2 regions of the Paenibacillus sp. FSL F4-0236 genome follow, and region 2 is predicted to be linked to the other one. Evidence: predicted binding sites of a transcription regulator. Region 2 holds the regulator's gene; the other holds the start of a gene.
The links. Region 2 encodes CtsR, which represses protease genes until heat stress. Its sites were predicted from a motif close to ATGGTCAATAAAGGTCAAACA; they were not measured.
Positions count from the first base shown of each region.

Region 1 (14,826 bases), 790 kb from region 2:
TACATGCAGCAACCGGTAATTCGCTCCTACCCGTTTTGCCATTGTTGAGGCAATCGTATTGGCTTGAATCTCCATACTCTCTCCTAATCCACCACGCGCCGGAACAAACCAAGCGTTCTTATAGGAAAGGGATAACGGCGGTGTCAGTTGATCAGCCATGTCGGCAAGCGTTGATCCACCTGTGACAGCAACTATATCATCTGTACGAAGTACACTGAGCAGCGCTTTTGCACCCGCTCGGCCAAGCTCACGTTTGGTGAACGGCGATGACTCACAATCACCCGGCACCACAATAACTTTATCCAGACCGTACGTTGCCCGAATTTTCTCTTCCAGCTCATCCAGACCAAACAGGCTCTTAACGACCGGCTCTAGTAAATCAAGCAGTCTACGCCCAGCAGCGCTAATGCGCATGCCAACGCTCTCGATCTCAATGAGCCCTTGCGATTTCAGAAGATCCGTCTCGGCACGCAGTACCCGCTCAGTCATATCAAGCGAAGCGGCAAGCGTTCTGCGCCCAATTATATCGGACAGCATGATCTGATGAAGAATCGTGTACCGTCTCTTAAGGGTTTCCATGAGATCAGGCAGAAGCTGCTTTTGGATATCTAATAAATTACGCATACTTTCACTCCTGCAACTTCGTCTTCCTCTATTCCCTTGTTCATGGTCTCAAAATGTCCCGGGTAAACTTTTTAAGTCCCACTCATATTCTAACCAAATATTGCTCGAAGTGCAAGTCTTCCGAGAGTAGAATTCTCAAGCGCTTGTCTTCTTATACATTTATAAGATTGGGAAAGAGGTTCTGCTCCAAAAAACCTGTCATTAACAATCCAGATTCTTTAGCTGAGTGAAACACAATGTACGCTTGTCCACCTTGAAGAATAGGGATAAAGCCTGTGTACAGTATTATTAAAAATATAAGAAATTACAGGTTTCACGTTATATATCATCCTTATATTTCTACGAGAAACGGTTGTCGTCAATAAAGGACGACAGCGTCGTTTCTTCCTGTCCATTGCAATTGCACAGAAATTGTATTATAATCATTTTTGTTGCGCCCGTGGTCCAATGGATATGACGTAGGCCTCCGAAGCCTGAGATCCAAGTTCGATTCTTGGCGGGCGCGCCATTAATTTCACTTTTGTACATAATTCAGTAGTGCCTATACTACTACTTAACCAAAGAGCCGCGTGTCGGCTCTTTTTTTTGAATATAAGTTTGACTTTCTTTGACTTTTTGTTTGAATTTGTTTATCATGTGGGTAATACGGCAAGAGTAAAAATGAATACATTTGAAGAACCAATATCAAGGAGGTTTTCCACGTGAGTTATATTCCTATGGTAGTAGAACAGAGCAACCGCGGTGAGCGCGCTTATGACATCTATTCCCGCCTGCTGAAGGACCGCATCATTTTCCTTGGAACGGAGGTTAATGACGTGGTAGCCAATTCTATCATCGCACAAATGCTGTTCTTGGCTGCCGAAGATCCGGAGAAGGACATTCACCTTTACGTGAATAGCCCCGGCGGTTCCATTACTGCAGGTATGGCTATTTTTGATACAATGCAGTACATTAAACCGGACGTTTCCACCATCTGTGTGGGTATGGCAGCTTCTATGGGAGCTTTCCTACTTAACGCTGGCGCTAAAGGCAAACGCTTCGCACTGCCTAACAGTGAGATCATGATTCACCAACCTCTGGGTGGTGCTCAAGGTCAAGCAACGGATATTGAAATCCGTGCCCGTCGTATCCTGAAATTGCGTGATAAGTTGAATCGTATTCTTGCAGAACGTACGGGTCAACCGCTAGAACGTATTGAGAAGGACACTGATCGTGATTACTTCATGACTGCTGCAGACGCGGCAGCTTACGGTATCGTTGATAAAGTCATCGAGAAGACACTGCCTAGCGGTGTGTAAGCTATAAAACAACACAAAGAGGCTGTGCCCTATCCACTTGATGGTTAGTGCACAGCCTCTTTACTTTTCAGACCACTACTTCATACGAATCTCAATTAATACAAACCACCATAACCAAGCGCATCCAGTTTCTCAGCAATCACACGGTAGCCTCGACCATTCGGATGTAAGTGGTCAATTGATAAAAGCCCTCTCTCGTTTCCTGCAAACTCACTATAAATAGAAGCAAATCCACATACCCGGCTACTGTACTGTGAGGCATAACTGTTAAACTGCCTTACCCACTCTGTAGCGCCTACTACCTGAGGATAGGGATTATACAATCCCACAATTCGAATGATATAAGGTCTACGCGTTCCCGCCTTCAATTGGAAGAGGATACTCATAATTGCAGCAAAATTCTGTTTGCACTCTTGCAATGATCTTCGCAGCTCTTTAGATAAATTTTCAGGTTGTCTAGCTGCAGCCTTCGCTGCATGGATTAAATCATTACCACCAATGGATAGAGTGATAATATCCGCTGCTCGAATGGCTTCACGAGTCATAGAGCTTCCGCGTAGCCGCTGTTCCAATTCAGAAGTAGTCAATCCATTCACGCCCAAATTCGTAGAGGCTACATTAGAACGCAGTCTCCCTTCCGCCATTCTACGGTACACCGGTACAAAACCGTTACCTGGCAGAGCGCCAAATCCAGTCGTCAAGGAATCGCCAATTGCAGTGTATTGATAGCTCATAGCTCTCCCCCGTTCATAAACTAGTTACTCCATTTAGCATATGAATTCGAGGTCATTTTGGTAAGGGGGAGATGTCCAGTGGTGACACTAGCGGTTACGACTTCTCTATTTATTTTACAGCAGCAAATGGGCTACCGCCTTCCGGCAACAGTTCTTTGAAAGTAAAGGGATATTCCGGGAACCCCGCAGCATAAGCTGTGTATTCATACAATTGGAAGAACAGAACGACCTGATCATCCTTCAGATAAAAATACTTTTCCGTATTCAATCCGTTGAATCCTCCCAAATAACTTTCCTCCGCTTTTACTAGGTTGTTCAACTTAGCATTCAACTCTTTTTTGTAGTTTGGGTTAGCTCCGAACAGGTCGCCCAACAGTAGACGTTTGCCATCCTTGAGCGAAAAGGTAAACGCCTCCCGATTGGTCATACCATGAGCGCCGCCCGTATCGCTATACTGTGACATCACTAAGCTGATCACACCATCCTGATTGTAGGTCACCATATATTCTATATCATAGGTATACTTAGGCTCTGACCCGGATCGATTCGAGATATCCTTCTCTGCGTTTGCAGCAAATTTCATGGCACTTTCTTTCAAAATATCATTCATGGCCTGCTGTGCATTGGAATTGCTTAATCCACTAAACTTCGGATAATCAAGCTGGATCAAAGCCTCTTTTCGATCCTTAGCATAGGTCTCTGTGGTTACTATCAACGCATTCTGTGATCTATTCACCACATTCAACCTACTAGAGCCCCGACTCCAATCCACTTTATAGCCTAAATAATCATTTAACAGACCTGATGGAACATAGAGCCGATTGTTTATTAGCTTTCCTTCATACTCTCGAATGTAATAATTGTTCACCCAAATTGAAGTACCATAGCTAGATAACAGCAACTTGGCCTTAGTCGTTCCCTTTCCGATCGTGTATGCATTTTCTTTTTTATCATAAGTTAGAGGTAATTGCAGCACATCACGCATAAAGGTAATCGGAATCCAGACCTTCCCTTCCTGCAAAATACCTGTCTGCTGAGAAATTACCCCGTTCGCCTTTAAAACTATACTTGCAGCAATAGCCTTGCTCTTCGTCTGATCAGACGCTGCATAACCCTTATCACTAGGCAGCAATCCTCCACCAAGCAATAATCCCGCCGACATCAAACCTATGCCCCATTTGCGTACTGTTTCTTTTGAAATATTCATCATCTAGTTTTCCCACTCCTTTCCAGTTTATTAAACCTAATCTTGGAGAATTCACACAAAAAAGAGGCGCCCCCACTATTACTAGTGGAAGATCACCTCTCCTCTCTGCAATCACCTTGTTCTGCTACTATTTCAATTCATACATTACGCTCAGCTGTGTTGTAACTTTAACTACTCCCGGTTGAACGGATGTGCTTGCACCAGCATCTGCTGCAGCCATTTCCATTTTTAGATTCTGTTCAAAATAAACCGGAGTGACATTGCCATCATTTTGGCTGACCGTGATTACTTGACCCAAGCTACGTTTAGCTGCCTTAGCAATAGCACCTGCTTTAACATCTGCGTTCGCCATCGCCTTTTCAATCACCTGAGCTTCAAAGGCAGAAGTATCTTCCACGGAAAAACGTGCATTTCCGATATTATTTGCCCCCGCCGCAGATGCAGCGTCTAGCAATTCACCAACCTTGGTCAGATCTCTATAGGACACTAACAGTGTATGATTCGCGTTGTATCCTTTCACTTGCTGTCCTTCTTTTTCACTATAACTATAGTTGGGTTGCACATAGAATTGGGTACTTTGAATATCCTTATCTGCGATTTTCCAAGTCCCCTTCAGTAATGTAGTGATCTTTTGGATTTTAGCAGCATTTGTTTTTTGCGCTTCTTGCGCAGTTGTAGCCGTAGTATCCACACCGATGGACAAGTATACAATATCCGGCTTGATGGACAACTCACCTTTACCTACTACACTAACAACATTTTTCTGCACTTCATCTGCGTAAGCCTTTGCAGGGCCTTGGAAGACACCACTCATGCTAATCCCTCCAATTAACAAACTTCCTACGATCAACACTGAACCAATCTTTTTTACCAAACCTTTCATATTTGCCAGCCCCTTTCATCTTTTGTGATTTGTTATTATCCTCTAGACGAGTCTTTTTGGTAAATGTTGCACAGTTAAAATCTATTTTTTGGTATAAAAAAAAGCCCCTGGGGGCTTTTTAGTCATTCGATAAAAAGTCACTTCAAAAGATTATTGGTTCTCAAGCTCTTCTTTGCTGACGAGACTCGTCAAAGCGTTTACAGCTTGATCCGCGTCTGCACCATCCGCGCTGATATAGATCTCCGTGCCGGAACTGATCGCTAGGCTCATAATACCCATAATACTTTTGGCGTTTACTTTTTTATCGTCTTTTTCCACGAAAATCTCCGACGAAAACTTGTTAGCTTCTTGCACAAACAATGCTGCCGGTCGAGCGTGTAGCCCTGTCTTCAACCGAACAACTACCGGGTGCTTTGTCATGAAACGCTTACCCCCTAATTGAGTTCTCCCCAAAAATTTCACATTAATTTTATATTATTATATCATTATAACGTAAACCACACTAGAAAAAAAGTGATTAGCCGCCTCGAACCTTGTCTGCCAGTTCATCAATCTTACGAAGTCGATGATTTACTCCGGACTTACTAACCGTACCTTTCAGCATTTCACCAACCTCTTTAAGGTTGATATCTGGATGTGCCATTCGAATTTCTGCAACTTCCCGCAGTTTATCCGGTAAGCTCTCCAGACCCACTTCTCGCTGCAGCAGTTTGATATTCTCAATCTGCCGCACCGCGGCACTTATCGTTTTATTGAGATTCGCGGTCTCGCAGTTCACGATCCGATTCACGGAATTACGCATATCGCGCATAATTCTTACATCCTCAAATTTGAACAACGCTTGATGCGCCCCGATCAGACTTAAGAATTCGATAATCTTCTCGCCTTCTTTAATGTATAGAATGAACCCTTTTTTACGTTCAATGCAGCGTGCGTTTAGGTGAAATTCACCAGCCAGATCGACCAGCGCCTTACAATGCTCCTCATACATCGAGGAAATCTCCAAATGGTAAGAGGAACCCTCCGGATTATTAACGGATCCGCCCGCCAAAAAGGCACCCCGCAAATAAGCACGCTTACAGCAGTTATTCCCAACAATCTCTTTATCAATACCGTCGGTAAAAATAAATCCTTCGGACACAATTCTGAGATCATTTAAGATTTCCTGTACGCGACTAGGGATTCTAACGATATAAACGTTATTTTTCTTCAAACGCATTTTTTTACGCACGAGTAGCTCAATATGGACCTGGTAATATTTCTTAAGTAAAGAATATACCCGCCTTGCAATCGCGGCGTTCTCCGTCGAAATGTCGAGAATCACCTTTTTGCTTGAAAGCTGCACAGATCCATTCATACGGATAAGCGCTGACATTTCCGCCTTCTCACAACAGGGCTCACTCTCCACCATCGTCAGCTCTTTTTTTGTAAGGGCCGCAAAAGACAAGGGTCTCACCTCTTTCTGAAAATAAGTACGTCATTCATATATACAAGCATTAACGCCTTCGGCGTCCTTTTGAGGACGGTAAGCGTTTAAGCGAGAAATATAAGAAAGTATAAGTGTAAAACTTATATTTTCTTATATTTTAAGTTATACCCTAGGGTTTCTGTTTATCCAATCTTGCACAAGCTGATAGATATGATGACTAAGCTTATCGGTATCATGCCTTAAATAAGTTCGGAATAACACTAGCTTATCCGCTATAACTTTATATGCACTGCCTTCTAGTACATCCTTATCGAGCTGTACCGGACGCGCACCCTTCTCAGCGTACTTCGACTGCACCTGCTCAGGAATTTCACCGTCATTCACAATAATATAATCAAATAAATGAATCCCAATATGATCATAAACGGCTTGTAGATGGTCATTTACAGTATAATTATCCGTTTCACCAGGCTGAGTCATTACATTGCAGACAAAAATTTTGATTGCATCAGAAGATACAACTGCTTCTGCTAGCTTCGGAACAAGTAGGTTCGGAAGAATGCTCGTATATAGACTCCCTGGACCCAAAAGAATTGCATCAGCATTTCGAATCGCTTCAAGTGCTTCAGGCAACGGTTCCACATCAGCAGGCTCCAAAGAAACCCGTTTAATGATCCCGCCTGCTTCCGGTATCTTAGATTCACCCGTGATAATCGTGCCGTCCGACATTTCTGCACGCAATACTACGGCATCCCCCGCAGCGGGTAATACCCGTCCGCGAACAGCAAATAATCGGCTAAGCTCACGAACAGCTGTGACAAAATCGCCAGATATATCTGTAAGCGCGGCAAGAATTAAATTGCCAAGACTATGACCCGCCAAGCCTTCGCCCGTGTTGAAACGATATCTCATAATATCCGCCATGAGCGGCTCTACATCAGCCATAGCTGTTAATACGTTGCGGATGTCCCCAGGAGGCGGCATTTGCAGTTCACTGCGCAAAATGCCCGAGCTTCCTCCATCATCTGCTACGGTAACTATAGCTGTAATATCTAGCGGCTTTTCTTTTAAGCCGCGAAGCATGACAGATAGCCCCGTGCCACCGCCCATAACGACGATACGTGGACGCTGTCTTTGTTCTTCAGCCACTATGGACCCCTTCTCTCATTAGTGCCGATCACGCTCGGAATCCCGATGACTAACGGCTACGGATTCCGTTTCGCTGACGCCCAGCATTTTGCCCAAATATTCAGAAATGGCTACTGAACGGTGTTTCCCGCCTGTACAGCCAATGCCGATAATAATCTGGGATTTACCTTCCCTACGATATTGCGGAATTAAGAAATGAAGCATATCGAGCAGTTTGGTCAGGAACACCTGTGTTTCAGGCCACTTCATTACATAGTCATAGACATCGCTGTCCTGACCTGTTTTTGGCCGCAGGTGATCCACATAATGTGGGTTAGGCAAAAAGCGAACATCGAAGACGAGGTCTGCATCAATAGGAATACCATACTTAAATCCGAACGATGTAATGTTGACGGAGAGTGTACTTTTTCCTAAATGCGAGAACCGAGAAACGATCTTCTCCTTGAGCTGCACTGGTTTCATACTGCTAGTATCCAGACATAATGTAGCTGAATTCTTTAATTCCTCAAGCATTTTACGTTCCAGCTTGATACCATCAAGCGGAAGTCCCTTAGGCGCTAGAGGATGATGACGCCGGCTTTCCTTGTAACGCTGCACAAGCACCGAATCCGTAGCATCCAAGAACAAGATTTCACAGCCAATGGTTGACTCATCTTTAATATAGGCTAGAGACTCGGACAAAGCAGTGAAGAATTCCCTACCGCGCAGGTCAATCACAAGCGCTACCTTGGCGATCTTACCCTTCGACTGCTCAATCAGTTCTGCAAACTTAGGGATCAGCACCGGCGGCAAATTATCGACACAGAAGAACCCTAGGTCTTCCAGACTCTGCACAGCAATTGTCTTACCCGCACCTGACATTCCGGTAATAATGATCAGGGTGGCTCCAGCCGTTGGAGTATTGTCCAATTCGGTCATTAAAGCGTCCCCTCCCTAAATTAGTATATGAATACTCCCTATCTTTTAAGAACGAAGCAGAAGACCTGCTGCACCCACAATACCTGCATCATTACCAAGCTCTGCAGGAATAATCGAAACACCAGTCTGAAGCGGAGCCGGTGCGAGCTTAGCAAACACACGACGAACTTCATCAAATAGAATATCTCCAGCCTTAGACACACCACCACCAATGATGAAGACCTCAGGGTTAAGCACGGCTGCAACAGAAGCCATAGATTTACCCAGGTAGTATGCTGCACGGTTTACTATGCGAATCGCTACTTCATCGCCAGCCTTAGCCGCATCAAAGACTTCCTTCGCAGCAATCTTCTCTACCATTGAGAGGGAAGTACGATCACCACGAGCTACTGCATCGTTAGCCATACGAATAATTCCTGTAGCGGAGGAAACGGTTTCCAGACATCCCATATTACCGCAACCACATTGAATGGCTTCCAAATCCGGCACTACAGTGATATGGCCAAGCTCACCTGCTAGACCTGCAAAACCTTGATAAATCTTTCCGTTAATAATGATTCCGCCACCAACACCTGTTCCTAGCGTATAGCAGACACAATTTTCAATCCCGCGTCCTGCACCACTCCAGGCTTCACCCAGTGCAGCCACGTTCGCATCATTGTCTATTTTGACAGGCTTGTTCCAGCGATCTTCCAAAATGGAGCGAATCGGCACATCTTTAAATCCTATGTTGGGCGCAAGGATAATGATTCCTTCACGAATATTTGTGAACCCTGCTACGCCCGCGCCTACACCTGCAAGCTGATCCCAAGAGTACGGGGAATCCTCCACAATTTGGCGTACATACTTCTCGATATTATCGATAACAGTATCGACACCTTCTGCAGTTCCTGTGGGTCCCTCATAAGTATGCAGTAGCGTTCCCTCAGCATTGCAGATTCCAACCTTAATTGCAGTTCCACCCAAATCCACGCCAACGTAGATATTCTCAGACATGTAACAAGCCACCTTTTTTTATACTAAAATAGTTAATCCTAAGTACCAACTATAATAGAAGCCCCCTCTGTGGTCAAGGAAAGACAACACACCCGGGAATTCCTTATTTTAATACTATACTCTATTATATTCTAAAAAGACCCCCTTACGACTATGTAAGAGAGTCTTCTGACTATATTATTATCTGGAAAATAACCTAAAACACCCATTTATTCTGACAAAATACGCTTTTGCCCCTCCAGTGCACGGATAGGTGCGATATTCTGTGTAAACTCCAGCGTACCCATATACCGACCAGTCTCGTCTCGGACGGCGAAATAACGGATATAGATAAATTTATCCTTGATGTTGATCCAGAAGTCCTCAGCATCCTTACGACCTGCCTTAAAATCTTCCAGAAGCTTCTCCACCACATGAACACTTTGAGGCGGATGACAGTTCTGTACCGTGCGGCCGATAACTGCCTTAGTTCGGGCAAAGATACGTTCCTTCCCGTGTGAAAAATATCGAACGACATCATTCTCATCAATGAATGTCAGATCTACTGGCAGGTGATTGAGTACTGTTTCGAGCTGATGCAATGACAACAGCCCTGTCTCAAAACGGATGAACCCTTCTTGCGGAGCGGCTCCCACTGCTTCACCCTGCAATGCTGCACCTTCCGGCTCTGCGGCACGTTCGGGTATCCACTCCTGCTCCGGCGCCGTTAGGCAGAATCCGATCTCATCGCTCTCCCGAGCGATTTTGACCCATTCGTCTTCCGTCAATTTATCCAGCGACATAGGCAATAAAATATTTTCTTCCTTAAAAATCATTTCATTAACTTCCTTGATGATCTCCGTAAGTTGAACACCAATATCTGCTGCATTTCCTCTGTAGCTGCTGAGCGCTGCTTTTGCATCTTTAATCATACGACGGATATGATCATCCACGCCCCACATTACCTTGGTTGGTCCATAAATGCCGTATTTTTCAAGGTAAGGGAACAACAGATTTTCTTTTCGACTATAGTGTTTATCTAGATCCAGCAGTAAGCTAAGATCCTCCAGCAGCTTAAAGATCAGCTCCTCGCTGTCATTCTTCTGGAATTTGGTAGCATGCAAATCTAAACGGAAGTTCACAAGTCTTTCAATCTCACGGTTTTCTAGCTTGAAGGTGTGGACTGGGTGGCCGGGTTGTTCTTCAGGCTTTGAGGAGCGGTGAATTTGCTCAATAGAGCCTTTGAATATTGCTGTATGCACCGAACAAAGCCGCTGTACCTCGGATACTGGAATTCCCTCTTCAGTCATTAACGAATGCTCCATTGCAGAGATTTCCGCAACAGTAACATCACCTACAGCTTCCTCGAAGCGTGCCTTAACCTCTTCAACACTTTTGCCTGCATGCAGTTCTTTAATAATCTCCTTGAGCATGGCTTGGCGACGAGTTAGCTCCGGTACATCAACCTCGCGGTTATTTATCAATTCACTCATTATTGATCTCTCCTTAATGAAAATTTTGATGATAGATTCCTTTATTTCATAATCTCGAAGCCGTGTCGTTCAAATGCTAACTTCACGGTATCGAGATCCATTTTCTTCAGCTTGATTCCTTTGGATAAGGTCATGAAACGGCCAGCGGTCTGCAGCATACCTGGCTTAGCAATGTCCTTAAAGCCCAGCTCTACCATAATCTCAACGACCTCTGGATGCCGGGATACCATCTCGAAGATAGACTCATCCATTCGCAGCATTTTTTCCATTGGACTCTTCTCCTTTATATGAGAACTATTCTCAACAACAGATTAGCACAGGCCGTACAAGGCAATAGTGATTGCAATCACTAAATTAGAAGAAAGCAATGACCGTTCTTTTAAAGATGGATTATGTATAATGTGAAATTAAAAAACTGCCCCCTACGCTAAATAGCATAAGGGACAGTCTAATTCGTAATAAATTATTTATTATAGCGTTACTCCTGTTTTGAATATCGATATCTCGCGGAAGTTATTCTTCTCGTTATTTACCCATTCCCCACTAGCCACGCTGATAATGTAGTTAATGAAGTCACGCAGAACCTCATCTGGAGAACCATCTTCAACCAACACACCCGCATTAAAATCGATCCAGTGACGTTTACCTTCATACAATGGGGTATTGGTAGACACCTTCATTGTTGGCACGAATGTACCAAAAGGTGTCCCCCGTCCGGTCGTAAAGATCACCAATTGGCAGCCAGCAGCAGCCAGAGCCGACGAAGCCACTAGGTCATTGCCCGGCGCGTTAAGAAGATTTAAGCCTTTGTTAGTGATAAGCTCTCCGTACTTGAGTACATCCATTACCGTGGAATTACCGGATTTTTGAGTGCAACCCAGCGATTTATCCTCAAGCGTAGTAATCCCTCCGGCTTTATTGCCTGGTGAAGGGTTTTCATATACCGGCTGTTTATAGTCCATGAAATACTGCTTAAAGTCATTGATGAGATCAACAATTTTGTGGAAAATAGCTTCGTCTGCAGCACGTTCCATCAGAATCTTTTCGGCGCCAAACATTTCAGGTACTTCAGTGAGTACAGTTGTGCCGCCTTGGGCAGCCATATAGTCAGACAGACGTCCAAGAAGCGGATTCGCTGTAATCCCGGACAGGCCATCCGAGCCTCCACACTTCAGACCAATCTTCAGCTCAGAGAGTGCGACTTCTTCCCGATGATCGCCCTGTACGTTATTGTAGAGTTCCTTCAGCAGCTTTACGCCTTCTTCAATCTCGTTTCCAACCTCTTGGGAGACAAGAAAACGCACTCGATCGTCATCGTAACTACCCAGCATGTCTTTAAAAATATGCAAATTGTTATTCTCACAACCTAGTCCGAGCACAAGAACGGCGCCCGCATTTGGATGCTTAACCGCGTTAGCAAGTATTGTACGGGTATTGTCATGATCATCACCCAGCTGGGAGCAACCATAGTTATGCTTCAGTACGAGCACGTTATCGAACGGAGCGATATCGCCAACCTCTGCCTTAAAAATATTGATGATCTGCTCCGCCACTCCATTCACACAACCAACCGTAGGGACGATCCACAGCTCATTACGAATACCTACAGATCCGTCAAAGCGACGATACCCCTTAAAGGTCAAATTCTCCGTTTTAAAAGGATTGGGGGTCAGCTTCTGCTCAAAAGTATATTCCTCAACCCCTGTTAGGTTTGTCTTCGTATTATGGGTATGCACCCACTGGCCCGGCACGATAGGCGCTTTAGCATGACCGATGGGATAACCATACTTCAATACATTCTCGCCTTCGCTAATACTGGTTAGTGCAATTTTATGACCTCTAGCAATATCTTCCGTAATTTTTATCTCTTTTGAACCAATCACAATGGTGTCGCCTGCTTGATAGTCTTTAAGTGCAACTGCCACGTTATCAGCCTCGTTGATCTGCAGTACCTCTTTCATAGTCTTAATCATGTCGTTATCCACCTCCTGTGTATTAGTTGTGTGCAGGTCTCTTCACGTACGCTTGCAGCGCTTGCTTCATACCTGTTCTCTCAATCGCAATGAGCCCTTCTGTCACCTTGTCAGTAAGACCAGCCACTTCATTCAGGTCACAGCCCCAGCGATTTGTCGCTGCTAATACCTCGACAGCCAGTGCCCGTAACCCAGTGTCTGTGCCATCCCATCCTCCCCACAAGGAGGCGAACCATTCCAAAATATCCGCATCATCCGCCAGATGAATCTCTTCTTCCCCTCTACGTCCTTTATAGAAGGCAATTAATGCACTCATTGAGAAAACAAGCTTCTCGGGCAATTGTCCTTTGGACTCTACATATTGCAATAAAGAAGGCAGATCTCTTGTCTTAAATTTCGAGATAGAATTAAGGGAGATGCTCATCAAGTAATGCTGCACATAAGGGTTCAGGAACCTTTCCAATACCGCGTCTGCAAAAGAATTCAATTCCTCTACCGGCAGATCCAGCGTCGGAATGATCTCATCGTAGATTAAGGACTTCACGTACGCCCCAACCTCTTTGTGCTCAATGGCCTCGGCAACCGTATCAATGCCGTACAAATACGCTACTGGTGTCAATGCGGTATGAGCTCCGTTTAGAATTCTCACTTTACGCGTCCGGTAAGGGGTCATATCATCTACCACGAGCACATTAAGACCTGCTACTTCAGCCGGGAATTCATTTTTAATCCATTGAGGCCCTTCAATTACCCAAAGATGGAACTGCTCGCCGACAACGACCAACTTATCCTCATAGCCCAATTCTTCCGTAATCTCAGCGATGGTGTCTCTTGGATATCCAGGAACGATGCGGTCCACCAAACTACAGCAGAAGGTGTTAGCTTCATTCAGCCAGTTTACAAAGCCCTCTCCAAGATTCCATAAATCTGCATATTTCAAAATAACCTTCTTAAGCTCATCCCCATTTCGGTCAATCAGCTCGCACGGAATGATAATAAAACCTTTAGATGCATCACCGTTAAAAAATTCAAAACGCTTATACAATAAGGCCGTCAGTTTACCTGGAAAACTGCTCTGCGGAGCATCGGTTAACTTGTCGCCTGCTTCAAAAGCAATTCCCGCCTCAGTGGTGTTGGACACGATAAAGCGCAGCTCTGGATTCTCGGCAAGCTTCATATACTCCTCATGCTGGGCAAAAGGATTAAGCGTTCGTGTAATACAGTTGATGACCTCATGTTCTTTTACCGCTGCTCCATCTTTGATTCCTTGGAGATAAAGCGTATATAAACCGTTCTGAGCATTTAGCATTTCTGCAAGTCCGTTACCCAGCGGTTGTACAACCACCACGCCACCATTGAAATCCGTTTTTTGATTCATGGTATGAATCTGCCAATCTACAAAAGCGCGCATGAAATTGCCTTCACCAAATTGCAGAACCTTCTCAGGATATTGCTTGTAGGCTTTCCAACTATCACTATTTAATCTGCTCATATAAACGCCTCCTGATTATTAATGCACACGATAAACTAATTAAATATACTTTATAATACAATATTTATATTATTATTTTATTAATTAATGCACACGTGAAAATTTTTATTCAAAATCCTTTACGAGTGAAAGGATCAAGCTGCTATGTTCAGCTTTTTGCTTCTACAGTTTTCTAACCGATTCTCTCGCAATAAACTCCGTATCAATGGAGGTTAGCCCGTCATTCTCCAAAGGTTCTTTAATTAAGCTTAGCAGCTTGAGGGCTCCATGCTCGCTGATCTTCTCAATAGGACGTTTAACTGTGGTAAGCGAAGGATTCGCAAAGAGCGAAAATCCAATATCATCAAAACCAACAATAGAAACATCGTTTGGCACCTGCTGCCCTCGCTCAAAAACAGCTTTCATAGCCCCGATTGCCATATCGTCATTGGAACAAAATACTGCCGTCGGCGGTTTTTCCAAATCTAGCAGCTTGCCCATCGCCTCATACCCACTTTGCATATCGTAATTACCATTTCGCATATAATCGTTACGAACAGGGATATTATGGTCAATCAAAGCTTTTATAAAACCGTCTCTGCGTTCCTGCGTGGATTTAAAGCCCTCAACACCTTCAATGATCGCAATGTCTTGATGCCCGGACTCAATCAG
Region 1 covers NZ_JBBOBK010000001.1:5,963,356-5,978,181, forward strand. The annotation lists gene NSQ29_RS26515 (sugar-binding transcriptional regulator) at 1-624, opposite strand, end outside; tRNA gene NSQ29_RS26520 (tRNA-Arg) at 1,058-1,132, shown strand; gene clpP (ATP-dependent Clp endopeptidase proteolytic subunit ClpP) at 1,326-1,922, shown strand; gene NSQ29_RS26530 (GDSL-type esterase/lipase family protein) at 2,018-2,656, opposite strand; gene NSQ29_RS26535 (PdaC/SigV domain-containing protein) at 2,766-3,866, opposite strand; gene NSQ29_RS26540 (SIMPL domain-containing protein) at 3,991-4,746, opposite strand; gene NSQ29_RS26545 (HPr family phosphocarrier protein) at 4,897-5,166, opposite strand; gene whiA (DNA-binding protein WhiA) at 5,264-6,193, opposite strand; gene NSQ29_RS26555 (gluconeogenesis factor YvcK family protein) at 6,338-7,285, opposite strand; gene rapZ (RNase adapter RapZ) at 7,343-8,242, opposite strand; gene NSQ29_RS26565 (ROK family glucokinase) at 8,288-9,238, opposite strand; gene NSQ29_RS26570 (DUF438 domain-containing protein) at 9,448-10,710, opposite strand; gene NSQ29_RS26575 (DUF1858 domain-containing protein) at 10,752-10,979, opposite strand; gene NSQ29_RS26580 (UxaA family hydrolase) at 11,181-12,671, opposite strand; gene NSQ29_RS26585 (tagaturonate reductase) at 12,706-14,175, opposite strand; gene NSQ29_RS26590 (LacI family DNA-binding transcriptional regulator) at 14,338-14,826, opposite strand, start outside.
Region 1: a site for CtsR is predicted at 1,219-1,239, ahead of clpP (ATP-dependent Clp endopeptidase proteolytic subunit ClpP). Genes of this name have one in related genera too.

Region 2 (14,826 bases):
CCGCGGTGAATACGTTCCCGGGTCTTGTACACACCGCCCGTCACACCACGAGAGTTTACAACACCCGAAGTCGGTGGGGTAACCCGCAAGGGAGCCAGCCGCCGAAGGTGGGGTAGATGATTGGGGTGAAGTCGTAACAAGGTAGCCGTATCGGAAGGTGCGGCTGGATCACCTCCTTTCTATGGAGAATCGTCTTCTGCAATGAAGACATTCAAATCGGAAGTTAAACTTCCAAAATCATTTAACGCGTATCCATTTGTTCGGTTTTGATGGAATTTGCGGGGCCATAGCTCAGCTGGGAGAGCGCCTGCCTTGCAAGCAGGAGGTCAGCGGTTCGATCCCGCTTGGCTCCACCAACAAACTTCATCTTTTTGTTATGTCTAGAATATTTTTAAACTTGATCCTTGAAAACTGGATACCGAAACGAATTTGCGTTTTAGAACATCTTTTAGCAACTTGTGCAAACAAGTAAATGTTATTAGTGAGATTTTTCTTAGGAAAAATCGAGGTTAAGCTAATAAGAGCACACGGAGGATGCCTAGGCGCCAGGAGCCGACGAAGGACGTGGCGAACAACGAAACTGCCTCGGGGAGCTGTAAGCAAGCTTTGATCCGGGGGTGTCCGAATGGGGAAACCCAGCTGTGGTAATTCGCAGTTACTCATCTCTGAACACATAGGAGATGTAGAGGCAGACCAGGGGAACTGAAACATCTAAGTACCCTGAGGAAGAGAAAACAATAGTGATTCCGTCAGTAGCGGCGAGCGAACGCGGAACAGCCTAAACCTAAGAGCTTGCTCTTAGGGGTTGTGGGACGTCTCACATGGAGTTACAAAGGAATATGGTAGGTGAAGAGGTCTGGAAAGGCCCGCGATAGAGGTAAAAGCCCTGTAGCCTAAACTGTGTTCTCTCCGAGACGGATCCCGAGTAGTGCGGGGCACGTGAAACCCCGTATGAATCCAGCAGGACCATCTGCTAAGGCTAAATACTACCTGGCGACCGATAGTGAAACAGTACCGTGAGGGAAAGGTGAAAAGCACCCCGGAAGGGGAGTGAAATAGAACCTGAAACCGTGTGCTTACAAAAAGTCAGAGCCCTATTAATGGGTGATGGCGTGCCTTTTGTAGAATGAACCGGCGAGTTACGTTTAACATGCAAGGTTAAGTCGAGAAGACGGAGCCGCAGCGAAAGCGAGTCTGAATAGGGCGATTTAGTATGTGGACGTAGACCCGAAACCGTGTGATCTACCCCTGTCCAGGGTGAAGGTGCGGTAACACGCACTGGAGGCCCGAACCCACGCATGTTGAAAAATGCGGGGATGAGGTGGGGGTAGCGGAGAAATTCCAATCGAACTCGGAGATAGCTGGTTCTCCCCGAAATAGCTTTAGGGCTAGCCTCGGTATAAGAGTAGTGGAGGTAGAGCACTGATTGGGTGCGGGGTCCGCAAGGATTACCAAGCTCAGTCAAACTCCGAATGCCATATACTTATTGCCGGGAGTCAGACAGTGAGTGCTAAGATCCATTGTCAAAAGGGAAACAGCCCAGACCATCAGCTAAGGTCCCCAAGTGTGTGTTAAGTGGGAAAGGATGTGGAGTTGCACAGACAACCAGGATGTTGGCTTAGAAGCAGCCACCATTGAAAGAGTGCGTAATAGCTCACTGGTCGAGTGACTCTGCGCCGAAAATGTAACGGGGCTAAACACACCACCGAAGCTATGGCTAGATACGTATGTATCTGGGGTAGGGGAGCGTTGTATGTGGGTTGAAGGTGTACCGTAAGGAGCGCTGGACAGCATACAAGTGAGAATGCCGGTATGAGTAACGAAAAGATCAGTGAGAATCTGATCCGCCGAAAGCCCAAGGTTTCCTGAGGAAGGCTCGTCCGCTCAGGGTAAGTCGGGACCTAAGGCGAGGCCGAAAGGCGTAGTCGAAGGACAACAGTTTGAAATTACTGTACCACCGTAATCCGCTATGAGCGATGGGGTGACGCAGGAGGGTAGTGACGCGGACTGATGGATATGTCCGTCTAAGCAGTGAGGCTGATGTGTAGGCAAATCCGCACATCGTTAAGGCTGGGCTGTGATGGGGAGCGAAAATTACAGTAGCGAAGGTCATGATCTCACACTGCCAAGAAAAGCCTCTAGCCAGGAGAAGGTGCCCGTACCGCAAACCGACACAGGTAGGCGAGAAGAGAATTCTAAGGCGCGCGGAAGAACTCTCGTTAAGGAACTCGGCAAAATGACCCCGTAACTTCGGGAGAAGGGGTGCCCCGGTAGTGTGAATAGCACGAGGGGGCCGCAGTGAAAAGGCCCAAGCGACTGTTTAGCAAAAACACAGGTCTGTGCGAAGCCGCAAGGCGAAGTATACGGGCTGACGCCTGCCCGGTGCTGGAAGGTTAAGGGGAGTGGTTAGGGGTAACCCGAAGCTATGAACCGAAGCCCCAGTAAACGGCGGCCGTAACTATAACGGTCCTAAGGTAGCGAAATTCCTTGTCAGGTAAATTCTGACCCGCACGAATGGCGTAACGACTTGGGCGCTGTCTCAACGAGAGATCCGGTGAAATTTTAATACCTGTGAAGATGCAGGTTACCCGCGACAAGACGGAAAGACCCCATGGAGCTTTACTGCAGCTTGATATTGAATTTGGGTACGATCTGTACAGGATAGGTGGGAGCCGTAGAAATCGGAGCGCAAGCTTCGGTGGAGGCGCCGTTGGGATACCACCCTGATCGTATCTAGGTTCTAACCTAGTACCCTTACCGGGTACGGGGACCGTGTCAGGCGGGCAGTTTGACTGGGGCGGTCGCCTCCTAAAGAGTAACGGAGGCGTTCCAAGGTTCCCTCAGAATGGTTGGAAATCATTCGAAGAGTGCAAAGGCATAAGGGAGCTTGACTGCGAGACCTACAAGTCGAGCAGGGACGAAAGTCGGACTTAGTGATCCGGTGGTACCGCATGGAAGGGCCATCGCTCAACGGATAAAAGCTACCCTGGGGATAACAGGCTTATCTCCCCCAAGAGTCCACATCGACGGGGAGGTTTGGCACCTCGATGTCGGCTCATCGCATCCTGGGGCTGAAGTAGGTCCCAAGGGTTGGGCTGTTCGCCCATTAAAGCGGTACGCGAGCTGGGTTCAGAACGTCGTGAGACAGTTCGGTCCCTATCTGTCGTGGGCGCAGGAAATTTGAGAGGAGCTGTCCTTAGTACGAGAGGACCGGGATGGACGTACCGCTGGTGCACCAGTTGTTCCGCCAGGAGCATGGCTGGGTAGCTACGTACGGACGGGATAAGCGCTGAAAGCATCTAAGCGTGAAGCCCCCCTCAAGATGAGATTTCCCAATTAGTAAGACCCCTTGAAGACGACGAGGTAGATAGGTTGGAGGTGGAAGTGCAGTAATGCATGGAGCTGACCAATACTAATCGGTCGAGGGCTTATCCTATACTTAGAACGCAAATTCAATTCGGATTCAGTTTTCAGGCATCAAGCCTGTACACGCTTAGAAATTCATTCTCACTTCTGGTGATGAACGAAATTTCACGCGGCAGCGTCTGTTTCACAGACGCATGTTTGGTGGCGATAGCGGAGGGGTTCCACGCGTACCCATCCCGAACACGACCGTTAAGCCCTCCAGCGCCGATGGTACTTGGACCGAAGGGTCCTGGGAGAGTAGGACGTTGCCAAGCACAATTAGACCACTGTTGAGTAATCGACAGTGGCTTTTTTGCGTTTATTATAGGCTGTGGAAAACTTGTGGATAAACTTTTGGATTTGCAGAAAAAGTTACGCACATGTGGATAGATGATTGAAAGAGAAATAACCCCTAAATAGTGTGGATTAAATACATATTTATATGGATCTGTCAACAGAAAACCTAAGTAGTACACGGGTTGCTGTGGATATAGCCGGGATTATGTGGATAGAGTTATTGATAAGTGGATAACTATTTTAACTTGGATGTGACAAGATTTCAAGACTATTTTTAAAACTGTATAGAGCTGTGGATAACTAAAAATAAAGTTATAAATAATGCAATAGATTAGCGCACAATTGACGCTCTTGTTATACTTATCCTAAAAGTAATTTTATAAAGGATGAGGTGAGTTTGTGGTAATAAGACAGTTACGTTCGGAAGAATTCGATGCAAGCATGAACTTGTCAGAATATGCTTTTCAGTACAAGCTTCCTAGTGAAAAAAGAGCAAGTGCTAAGGAAAGATTCAAGCCTGAACAGGTATGGGGTGCTTTTGAGGACGGAACATTGGAAGCTAAATTGACAATTATTCCTTTCCAAGTCTACATACAGGGCAGAGTGGTACCTATGGGTGGTATAGCAGGAGTAGCTACATGGCCAGAGAACCGCAGACAAGGACATGTGGCAAATCTTTTGTCTCATGCACTGCATACGATGAATGAGGCGGGGCAAACGCTCTCTTTTCTACACCCATTCTTGATTCCGTTCTATCGTAAATTTGGCTGGGAAGTTTATTGTGAATATAAGAAATACTCTATTCCAGTAGCGAAATTTCCTAAAAAGGTTGAAGTTGAGGGCAAGGTTAAACGGGACATAAAGGATATCGAAGTATTGGATAGCCTATATACTCGATTCGCTGTCAGTTATAACGGGACACTTAAGCGCGATTTGGATTGGTGGGAGAACTCTGTTCTAGATGATGAAGGAAAGAGTGCGGTATTTTACTCCAAGAGTGGTGAACCAGAGGGATATGTGCTGTATAAGGTAGAGAACAGAGAACTGGTCATTGATGAATTTGTTTTTTTGAATGAACAAGCCCGGCAGGGGCTGTGGACATTTCTTGCGAACCATGATTCGATGGTGACCGGTGCATCCTTAAAGCTAGTGCCTTCGGATGACATGTTACCTTTCTTGCTGCCAGATCCACGTATAGGACAAGAGAATTATCCTTATTTTATGGGGCGGATTGTTAATGCCAAGTCATTCATTGAAACTTACACCTTCAGAGGAAACAGTAGTCAAAAGAAGCAGCTTATATATATCGAAGATAAGTATGCACCTTGGAATGATGGGTTATGGGCATGGAATATCTCTAATGAGGGCTCGGCTACTTTGATACGAGTGGAAGGGGAACGGGCGGAAGCAGACTTGAGCTGTGATATAGGCACTTTGACGGCCTTGATGCTTGGGTACAAACGACCAACAGAGATGGCTCGTTATGGAAGTGTCTCTGGCCACGCAGCAGCACTGGAATGGTTTGAAGAAATTATTCCACAAGCACAGACAGCTTTATTTGATCATTTTTAAAAATATAAGAAAGTATAAGTTTCACGCTATACATTATCCTTATATTTCTCGCATAAACGCTTATCGTCCTAATAAGGATACCGAAGGCGTTTAAACTTGACAAAAATCAGGCTCTCCCCTTCGAAAGAAGTTGGGAGAGTTCTTTATTTCCGAATACATTCGCTGAAAAAAGTGAAAAATAAGAGAATCCACTTGGAATTAGCACAGAATATGTTATAATATTAAAAAGTCAAAGAAAGTCAAAGTCAACGAAACATAATGACAGCAATCCGATCCTCTGAACACGTGGGATTATCCACAAATGTTTAAGTTCAATTAAAGACCATTGTCATTATGAATGCAAGTTGCAATCGGTATTATAAAGATTTAAGCACTGGAGGATGAGTGATGCGCAATATCTCTGATATTATCGAACAATATCTGAAGAATATTTTGCATGAAAGTCCCGAAGGTACGGTGGAAATCCAGCGAAATGACCTGGCGGACCAGTTCTCATGCGTACCGTCACAGATCAACTATGTCATCAGTACACGCTTTACTCTGGAAAAAGGTTATGTGGTGGAAAGTAAGCGTGGTGGTGGGGGATATATTCGTATTCAACGTTTTGAATTACCGCCTAACGTGGCACTGCATGCCCATTTAAACCATACTATAGGTGGCGGGATTGATCAGAACGCTGCTGAAGGGCTGATTTATCAGCTGGAGGAAGCTGGTTTTCTAAGTAAGCGTGAAGCGTGCCTTATGCGCGCTGCTGTTTCTCGGGAATGCCTAACGGTTAAGATTCCATACCGGGATGAGATTCGTGCCAAGATTATGAAGGCGATGTTAATCTCTTTGTTAGGCAAATAATTGTCAACCATAAGGGAGGGGCTTTCGCTTATGCAATGCCAGGAATGTGGCGTCAAGCCGGCAACACTCCACTTCACTAAGATCGTGAATGGAGAGAAGACGGAGTTTCATATCTGCGAGAGCTGTGCACGGGAGAAGGGTGAACTCATTCCCGGAACGGCTGGAGGATTCTCTATCCACAGTCTGCTCTCAGGTCTGCTTGATCTTGAAGGTGCCGGCAAGGAGAAGTCGGCTGCAACGAAGACTACGCAGAGTCTGCAATGTGAGAATTGTGGGATGACGTACTCCCAGTTTAGCAAATTAGGCCGTTTTGGCTGTAGCTCCTGTTATGAATATTTTAACAGTGCACTGGACCCGCTTTTTAAGCGAGTGCATGGCAGTACTTCACATGTAGGTAAGATTCCGAAACGTGCAGGAGCTCAGATTGTGTTTAGACGCCAAATTGATGAACTCAAGCAGGAATTACAGCAAAGTATTACACAAGAAGAATTCGAGAAAGCAGCGGAGCTGCGAGATCAGATTCGTAAACTTGAAAAAGAAATAGCACAAGAGTAAAGTCTTTGATATATAGGGGGGATATGACATGTCAAGTCTCCGATTTACTGAACAAGCGCTTAGTGATTGGATGCGTTCTGGAGGTAGTCATTCTGAGATTGTAATTAGCAGTCGTATGCGTATTGCCCGTAATCTAGAGCATCTTCCGTTCCCAATGCTGGCTTCCTTAGAGCAATCGGAAGAAGTATTAGAGCTACTGGCTCCTGTGTTTCATGAGGAAGCAGCTGCAGATTTCGGATCTTTTCAACTCCTAAAGCTTGATGAAGTGAATGAACTGGACAAAAAGGTACTGGTTGAGAAGCATCTAATCAGTCCTAACTTGGCTAATGATTCGCGCAGTGCGGCTGTCTTATTGAATGAAGATGAGTCGGTCAGCATCATGATTAACGAAGAGGACCATCTGCGAATCCAATGTCTGTTTCCTGGTCTTCAGGTTAGAGAAGCATGGGATCGTGCGACGGCGATCGATGATATATTCGAGGCAGCTGTCAATTACGCTTTTGATGATAAAAGAGGATATTTGACTAGTTGTCCCACCAATGTTGGTACGGGGCTTCGTGCCTCGGTAATGCTGCATCTACCAGCGCTTGTAATGACTCATCAGATCAATCGCATCTTGTCTGCAGTGAACCAAGTGGGATTGACTGTAAGAGGAATTTACGGTGAGGGTAGCGAAGCAGTAGGGAACATCTTTCAAATTTCTAATCAGATCACTCTCGGTCAAACGGAAAGTGAAATTATAGAGAACCTTCACAGTGTAGTTACCCAGATTATTGAGCATGAGCGAAATGCACGTGAACGGTTGCTTGTTGATTCCGCCCTGAGAATAACAGACCGAGTGAAGCGTTCTTACGGAATTTTATGTTATGCAGCTCTTATGGAGCTTAAAGAATCTGCTCAACGCCTATCTGATGTGAGACTTGGGGTTGACCTTGGCATTCTGGAAGGTCTTTCGATTTCAGTGCTTAATGAACTTAACGTTAAGACACAGCCAGGATTTCTGCAAAAGATGTTCGGCGATGAGCTGAACGCTACTGAACGAGATATGTATCGGGCAAAACTGCTCCGAGAAACACTGGGAACACAACATTAATATAGATATTTATTATTCATGGAGGTGCAGGAGATATGATGTTTGGAAGATTTACGGAACGCGCACAAAAAGTGCTAGCGCTGGCGCAGGAAGAAGCTGTTCGTTTAGGACACAACAATATTGGTACAGAACATATTTTGCTCGGACTTATTCGTGAAGGAGACGGCATTGCTGCTAAGGCATTAATAGCTTTAGGGCTAGGTCTTGAAAAAATCCAGGACGAAGTGGAGACACTGATTGGCAGAGGTCAAGAACAGCCTACGAACATTGCTTATACTCCTCGCGCTAAAAAAGTGATTGAGCTGTCGATGGACGAAGCCCGCAAATTGGGTCATACGTATGTTGGCACTGAGCATATTTTGCTTGGACTTATCCGTGAAGGGGAAGGTGTCGCGGCTCGTGTGCTTAATAACCTCGGCATCAGCTTGAACAAAGCTCGTCAACAAGTTCTTCAGCTCCTGGGAAGCAGCGAGGCTGCCTCTAGTCATAGCGGGACTCCGGCTAACGTCAGCACACCGACCCTGGATGGTCTTGCGCGCGATTTGACCGCTTATGCTAAGGAAGGTAATCTAGACCCAGTTATCGGCCGTAGTAAGGAAATTGAACGTGTTATTCAGGTACTGAGTCGCCGGACTAAGAATAACCCGGTACTGATCGGTGAACCTGGTGTTGGTAAAACAGCTATCGCTGAAGGACTTGCACAAAAGATTATCAATAATGAAATCCCAGAAACACTTCGCGACAAACGCGTCATGACGCTCGACATGGGCTCAGTAGTGGCTGGAACAAAATATCGCGGTGAGTTTGAAGACCGCCTCAAGAAAATTATGGATGAGATTCGCCAAGCAGGTAATATCGTGCTCTTTATCGATGAGCTTCATACACTGATCGGTGCTGGTGGCGCGGAAGGTGCGATTGACGCATCTAACATTCTGAAGCCGGCTTTAGCCCGTGGAGAACTTCAGTGCATTGGTGCGACTACGCTTGACGAATATCGTAAATATATTGAAAAAGATGCTGCGTTGGAGCGTCGTTTCCAACCGATTACGGTGGATCAGCCATCTCCAGAAGAAGCGGTCCAAATTCTGTTCGGACTTCGCGATCGTTATGAAGCGCATCACCGTGTGAAGATTACGGATGAAGCTATAGTGGAAGCAGTGAAGTTGTCCGATCGTTACATCCCGGATCGTTTCCTGCCAGATAAAGCGATTGACCTTATCGATGAAGCAGGATCTAAAGTAAGGCTTCACTCTTACACCATCCCGCCAAATCTGAAGGAACTTGAAATGCGCTTGGATGATATCCGTAAGGAGAAGGATTCCGCAGTGCAGAGTCAAGAGTTTGAAAAAGCGGCGGCTTTGCGTGATACAGAGCAAAAAATCCGTGAAGAGCTTGATACGACTAAGAATCAATGGAAAGAAAAACAGGGTCGCACGGATTCAGAGGTTACACCTGAAGACATCGCACAGGTTGTAGCTAGCTGGACGGGTATACCTGTAAGCAAGCTGAAGGAAGAGGAGACCGACCGTCTACTTAACATGGAGGCTTTACTGCATGAACGAGTGATCGGTCAGGACGAAGCTGTTAAGGCAGTTAGCCGGGCACTACGCCGTGCGCGTGCGGGTCTTAAAGATCCGAAACGTCCAATGGGTTCCTTTATCTTCCTCGGTCCTACTGGTGTAGGTAAAACTGAGTTGGCTCGTGCATTGGCTGAAGCCATGTTCGGCGATGAGAATGCGGTCATTCGTATTGATATGTCGGAATACATGGAGAAGCACTCCACGTCCCGCTTAGTCGGAGCCCCTCCTGGATATGTTGGCTATGAAGAAGGTGGCCAATTAACCGAGAAGGTACGCCGTAAACCTTATTCTGTAGTGCTGCTTGATGAAATTGAAAAAGCGCACCCAGAAGTATTCAACATTCTGCTGCAAGTTCTTGAAGATGGTCGTTTAACTGACTCTAAAGGACGGGTAGTCGATTTCCGTAATACATTAATTATTCTGACTTCTAACGTAGGCGCACAAGCGATCAAGAAGAATTCGACACTTGGATTCACAGCTGTGCAAGATGCTGGAGCAGAATACGGTAATATGAAGGGCAAGGTTATGGAAGAGCTTAAGAAGAGCTTCCGTCCTGAGTTCTTGAACCGGATTGACGAAATCATCGTCTTCCATTCCCTCGATGAGAAGCATATTGCTGAAATCGTTACATTGATGTCTGATGAGCTGCGCAAGCGGCTGCGTGAATATGATGTTGATTTCGTACTCACGGATGCGGCGAAGGCTTTCCTGGCTAAGGAAGGTTACGACCCAGCCTTTGGTGCACGTCCATTACGTCGTGCGATTCAGAAGCATATTGAAGACCGTCTCTCCGAGGAATTGTTGAGAGGAAATATCCAAAAGGGTGATTCGCTCAACATTGATGAAGTTGGCGGAGAACTTGTAGTGAATAAAGTGGATGCTCCTGTAGCGCCATTGCTTGAAAAAGAAGTAGAATCCGAATAAAAAAACGGAATAAAAAAAGCTTCCGCTCCTCAGTTTATAGAGGGGCGGAAGCTTTTTTAATATAAATTTATCACTTAAAAATATACATTTAGTACAAATTCCGAATGACCTTTCGTTAAAGGGGCAGAAATGGTAAACTTTCATTAGAAGAAAATATCCGCAATTTAAAAGTTCGGACCGTAAGGAGAACAAATGGCTAAACCAAAAACTAAATTTTTTTGCACCGATTGTGGATACGAATCGCCAAAATGGTTCGGAAAATGTCCCGGGTGCCAAGCTTGGAACTCCATGGTGGAGGAAACGGAAAGCGTAGTCAAAACACAGGGAATGAATGCCCCTATTTTTCATAGTAAAGAAAAGGCACAATCGATCATAAGTATAGAAAGTGACAAGGAACCGCGCATACTGACAGGTATAGGTGAGCTTAACCGTGTTCTCGGTGGGGGGATCGTACCAGGATCGCTGGTACTAGTAGGGGGAGACCCAGGAATCGGTAAATCTACGCTCTTATTACAGACGTCGCATGCTCTGACAACTCAGGGATTGCGAGTGCTGTACATTTCGGGCGAAGAATCGGTAAGGCAAACTAAACTACGTGCGGATCGCCTCGGTGCGTTGTCAGCTGAGCTATATGTACTATGTGAGACGAATATGGAAAGCATAGAAGAAGCGATTGAACAAATTCAGCCGCAATTTCTTGTTATCGATTCGATTCAGACTGTATTTATGCCAGAAGTAACCAGTGCGCCAGGCAGTGTGACCCAGGTTCGGGAATGTACGACAAGATTTATGCGTATCGCTAAGATTCGGGGAATTGCTACAGTTCTCGTTGGGCATGTCACCAAGGAAGGCGCTATTGCAGGCCCACGGATGCTTGAACATATGGTGGATTGTGTGCTGTATTTTGAGGGAGAGCGGCATCATACGTATAGACTCCTGCGGGCTGTAAAGAACCGCTTCGGTTCAACGAATGAAATCGGCATTTTCGAAATGGGTGAAGTGGGTCTAACAGAAGTAGAAAATCCATCGGAGCTCTTCTTATCGGAGCGTCCACTCGGCGTAGCCGGATCTACAGTCGTGGCTAGTATGGAAGGGACTAGACCGGTGCTTGTTGAGCTTCAGGCTCTTATCGCTGCCACTCATTTCCCCTCCCCACGCCGGGTGTGCACAGGTATGGATCACCAGCGGATGGCACTCATTATCGCTGTACTTGAGAAGCGGATGGGCATGTTCCTGCAAAATCAGGATGCATACCTTAATGTTGCTGGAGGCGTGAAGCTGGATGAACCGGCGATTGATTTAGCAGTAGCTGTTAGTATCGCTTCCAGCTTTCGTGATATTTCAACAAAACCTTACGATGTTTTCTTCGGTGAAGTAGGACTTACAGGTGAAGTAAGAGGTGTTTCACGCGCGGAAATGCGTGTGAAGGAGGCCGCGAAGCTAGGCTTCCGGCGGGTGATCATGCCGGAGAAAAGTTTGAAGGGCTGGAAGCACCCGCAAGATATCCAGATTATTGGCGTCAGTACCGTAGCAGATGCACTATCGGTCGCGTTAGATTAGGGGGCACAGGGATTATGAAAGAATATAACCAATTAGAGAATATGAATGATCTGCTCAGACTGGCGGCACCGGGGACACCCTTTCGGGAAGGTCTTGAGAATGTGCTGCGCGCTAAGACGGGAGCACTAATCGTCGTTGGGTATAGTCCTGAGGTGATGGAGGTAGTGGATGGAGGATTCTCCATTAACTGCGATTTTTCGCCCAATTATTTATATGAGCTCGCCAAAATGGACGGTGCCATTATTCTTAGTGAGGATTTGAAACGAATTTTGTATGCAAATACACAGCTAATTCCGGATTCGTCCATCTCTTCAATCGAGACAGGCATTCGTCACCGGACCGCCGAGCGCGTAGCGAAGCAAACAGGTAAACTGGTTGTTTCTATTTCACAGCGCCGCAATATTATTACCCTGTATCAAGGTTCCATTCGGTATGCGTTAAAAGAAATCGGAGCTATTTTGGCTAAAGCTAATCAAGCGATTCAGACCCTCGAAAAGTACAAAGCGGTTCTTACACAAGGACTGACGAATTTGTCTGCTTCGGAGTATGAGGGAATCGTCACCGTAGCTGAAGTAGTCGGAGTGATTCAGCGGGTAGAGATGGTTCTACGCATAAAAATGGAGATCAAACGATATATAAATGAACTAGGCAATGAAGGACGCTTAATCAGCATGCAGATGGAAGAACTGGTTGGAAATACAGAGGAAGAAGCATGGCTCCTATACAGAGACTATGCTAAGGAAGAGCAAGAAGATAAAATTCGTGAAATTATTGCCGGTCTCAAACGTATTAGTGATGATGACCTAATGGATGACAACCATATTGCTCGATTGCTGGGCTACTCTTCTACGGCAATCTCTTCCGAAGAGGTGGTTACTCCGCGTGGATATCGTCTGCTCAACAAGATTCCGCGGCTTCCAAATGTGATCATTCATAATCTGGTGGAGCGGTTTGAAATGCTGCCTAATTTGATGTCTGCAAGCATAGCTGAACTGGATGAAGTGGACGGAATTGGGGAGGTGCGGGCTCGTAATATTCAGGATGGGCTCAAACGTTTACAGAAGCAAGTTCTTATTGACAGGCAAATGTAAATAACATACAATCACGTAATATTGGAGCTGTTTAAGGCCAATGTGAGAAAATTGAGGTGAAGAAATGATACAAAAATCAATTCCGAGTCTTTTTACCATAGGTAACTTGATGCTCGGAATGTTTGGTATCATGATGGCGTTTGACGGTAAAGTTAGCATGGCCGCTATCATGGTTATTATTGCTATGCTGTTAGACGGATTGGATGGCCGAGTTGCTCGTGCACTTAAATGTGAGAGTGAATTTGGTAAGGAACTGGACTCTTTGTCTGATGTCGTTTCTTTTGGAGTAGCACCGGCTGTTATTATGTACGTCTCAAGCCTGCATGATTTAAATTCTGCATTAGCCTGGACAGTAACTGCAATTTTCCCGGTGTTTGGTGCATTGCGCCTAGCTCGCTTTAATGTTCATCCAGGAGTTCCTGGTTATTTCATCGGATTGCCAATTCCTGCTGCTGGTGGTGTACTTGCCACATTAGCTCTTTTTAATAAAGATGTTTCTGCTCCATTTATGATCGTGGCTACATTGCTCTTATCATACTTGATGGTCAGCACTGTTAAATATCCTAATTTTAAGAAGGTTGGATTACCTAAAAAAGTGGTTGTCGGAGCGCCAGTAGTCATTGTTGTTGCCGTGGCTGTTGCTGTTGTGTTTCCTGAACAAATTGCTAAGCTAATCTTCGTCTTACTTGGGATTTACGCGTTATATGGTTTTAAACAAAACATCGATCGATTGACAGCCAGACGCCGTCACCGTCGTAGAAGACGTTCTGAAGATAAAGTGTATCACTCGAAGAACGGTTAAAGCAGTCTTGTAGTAAGGTTGAACTAATATAATTATAGCTAGAGGCTTTGTCGTCCTTAGGGGATGGCAAAGCCTTTTTGCAATTCCAGCGCTACCCCAAGTTTATCGTCTTGAAAATTGGAACATACTGGTGAGGTATAGATCATTCAAGGATGAATAAAAAGGAGGTGCGTTAGGTTATGTGGAAAAAAGTGATATTGTCTTTTGCTTTAATATGTGGTGCTTGGTCTGGTTTTTCGCTATACCATGCGCTTGAAAGAGGATTCCCCAAGGGGATGGAAAAGCTGAGTGAAAGTTTACCTGTAGAAGGAAGCATTTTATTTACGGTGCTGGGTGCCATTATTTTTTTGTTTGCGGGGTCTTTATGCGCGGAATGGGGAGGTTCAAAACTGCGGGAGGCGGTTCTGTACTGTTCGCGTATACCAATGAATGAATTGGCTGCAGGTGCAGCTGGGCTTACAGGAGGGCTTTTGCTATCTCTTCTGTTATATCCTGCTATGATTTGGCTTGGAAAAGCTGGGCAGTTGCTGCAGGTACCCGTTACGTTAGCTTTTGGATATATGGGGCTGCGGATCGGTCTGGAGAAAAAAGAGGAACTAGCTGCACTTTGGACAACTGGACGCTGGGGGCAAGCGGCTGAACCGGAAGGTCGTGGCCTGGAGGAGCATAAAATCCTCGATACGAGCGTTATTATTGATGGTCGGATCGCCGACATTTGCAAAACTGGATTTATTGAGGGAACGATTGTCATACCGGAATTCGTACTTGAGGAGCTCCAGCATATCGCAGATTCTTCCGATCTACTGAAACGTAATCGCGGACGGCGGGGACTTGATATTCTCAATAAAATCCAAAAAGAGCTCGATGTGAAGGTATTAATCTACGAGGGAGATTTTGAAGAAATCTCTGAAGTGGATAGTAAGCTGGTGAAGTTAGCGAAGGTACTGCGAGGTAAAGTAGTTACCAATGACTTTAACTTGAATAAGGTTTGCGAATTACAAGGAGTCTCAGTCCTGAATATTAATGATCTTGCGAATGCCGTGAAGCCCGTAGTGTTGCCTGGTGAGGAAATCGTAGTTCAGGTCATTAAGGATGGCA
Region 2 covers NZ_JBBOBK010000001.1:6,757,147-6,771,972, forward strand. The annotation lists rRNA gene NSQ29_RS30005 (16S ribosomal RNA) at 1-179, shown strand, start outside; tRNA gene NSQ29_RS30010 (tRNA-Ala) at 281-356, shown strand; rRNA gene NSQ29_RS30015 (23S ribosomal RNA) at 508-3,436, shown strand; rRNA gene rrf (5S ribosomal RNA) at 3,564-3,680, shown strand; gene NSQ29_RS30025 (GNAT family N-acetyltransferase) at 4,102-5,274, shown strand; gene NSQ29_RS30030 (CtsR family transcriptional regulator) at 5,662-6,123, shown strand; gene NSQ29_RS30035 (UvrB/UvrC motif-containing protein) at 6,154-6,678, shown strand; gene NSQ29_RS30040 (protein arginine kinase) at 6,707-7,771, shown strand; gene clpC (ATP-dependent protease ATP-binding subunit ClpC) at 7,807-10,275, shown strand; gene radA (DNA repair protein RadA) at 10,468-11,835, shown strand; gene disA (DNA integrity scanning diadenylate cyclase DisA) at 11,850-12,926, shown strand; gene pssA (CDP-diacylglycerol--serine O-phosphatidyltransferase) at 12,991-13,728, shown strand; gene NSQ29_RS30065 (PIN/TRAM domain-containing protein) at 13,908-14,826, shown strand, end outside.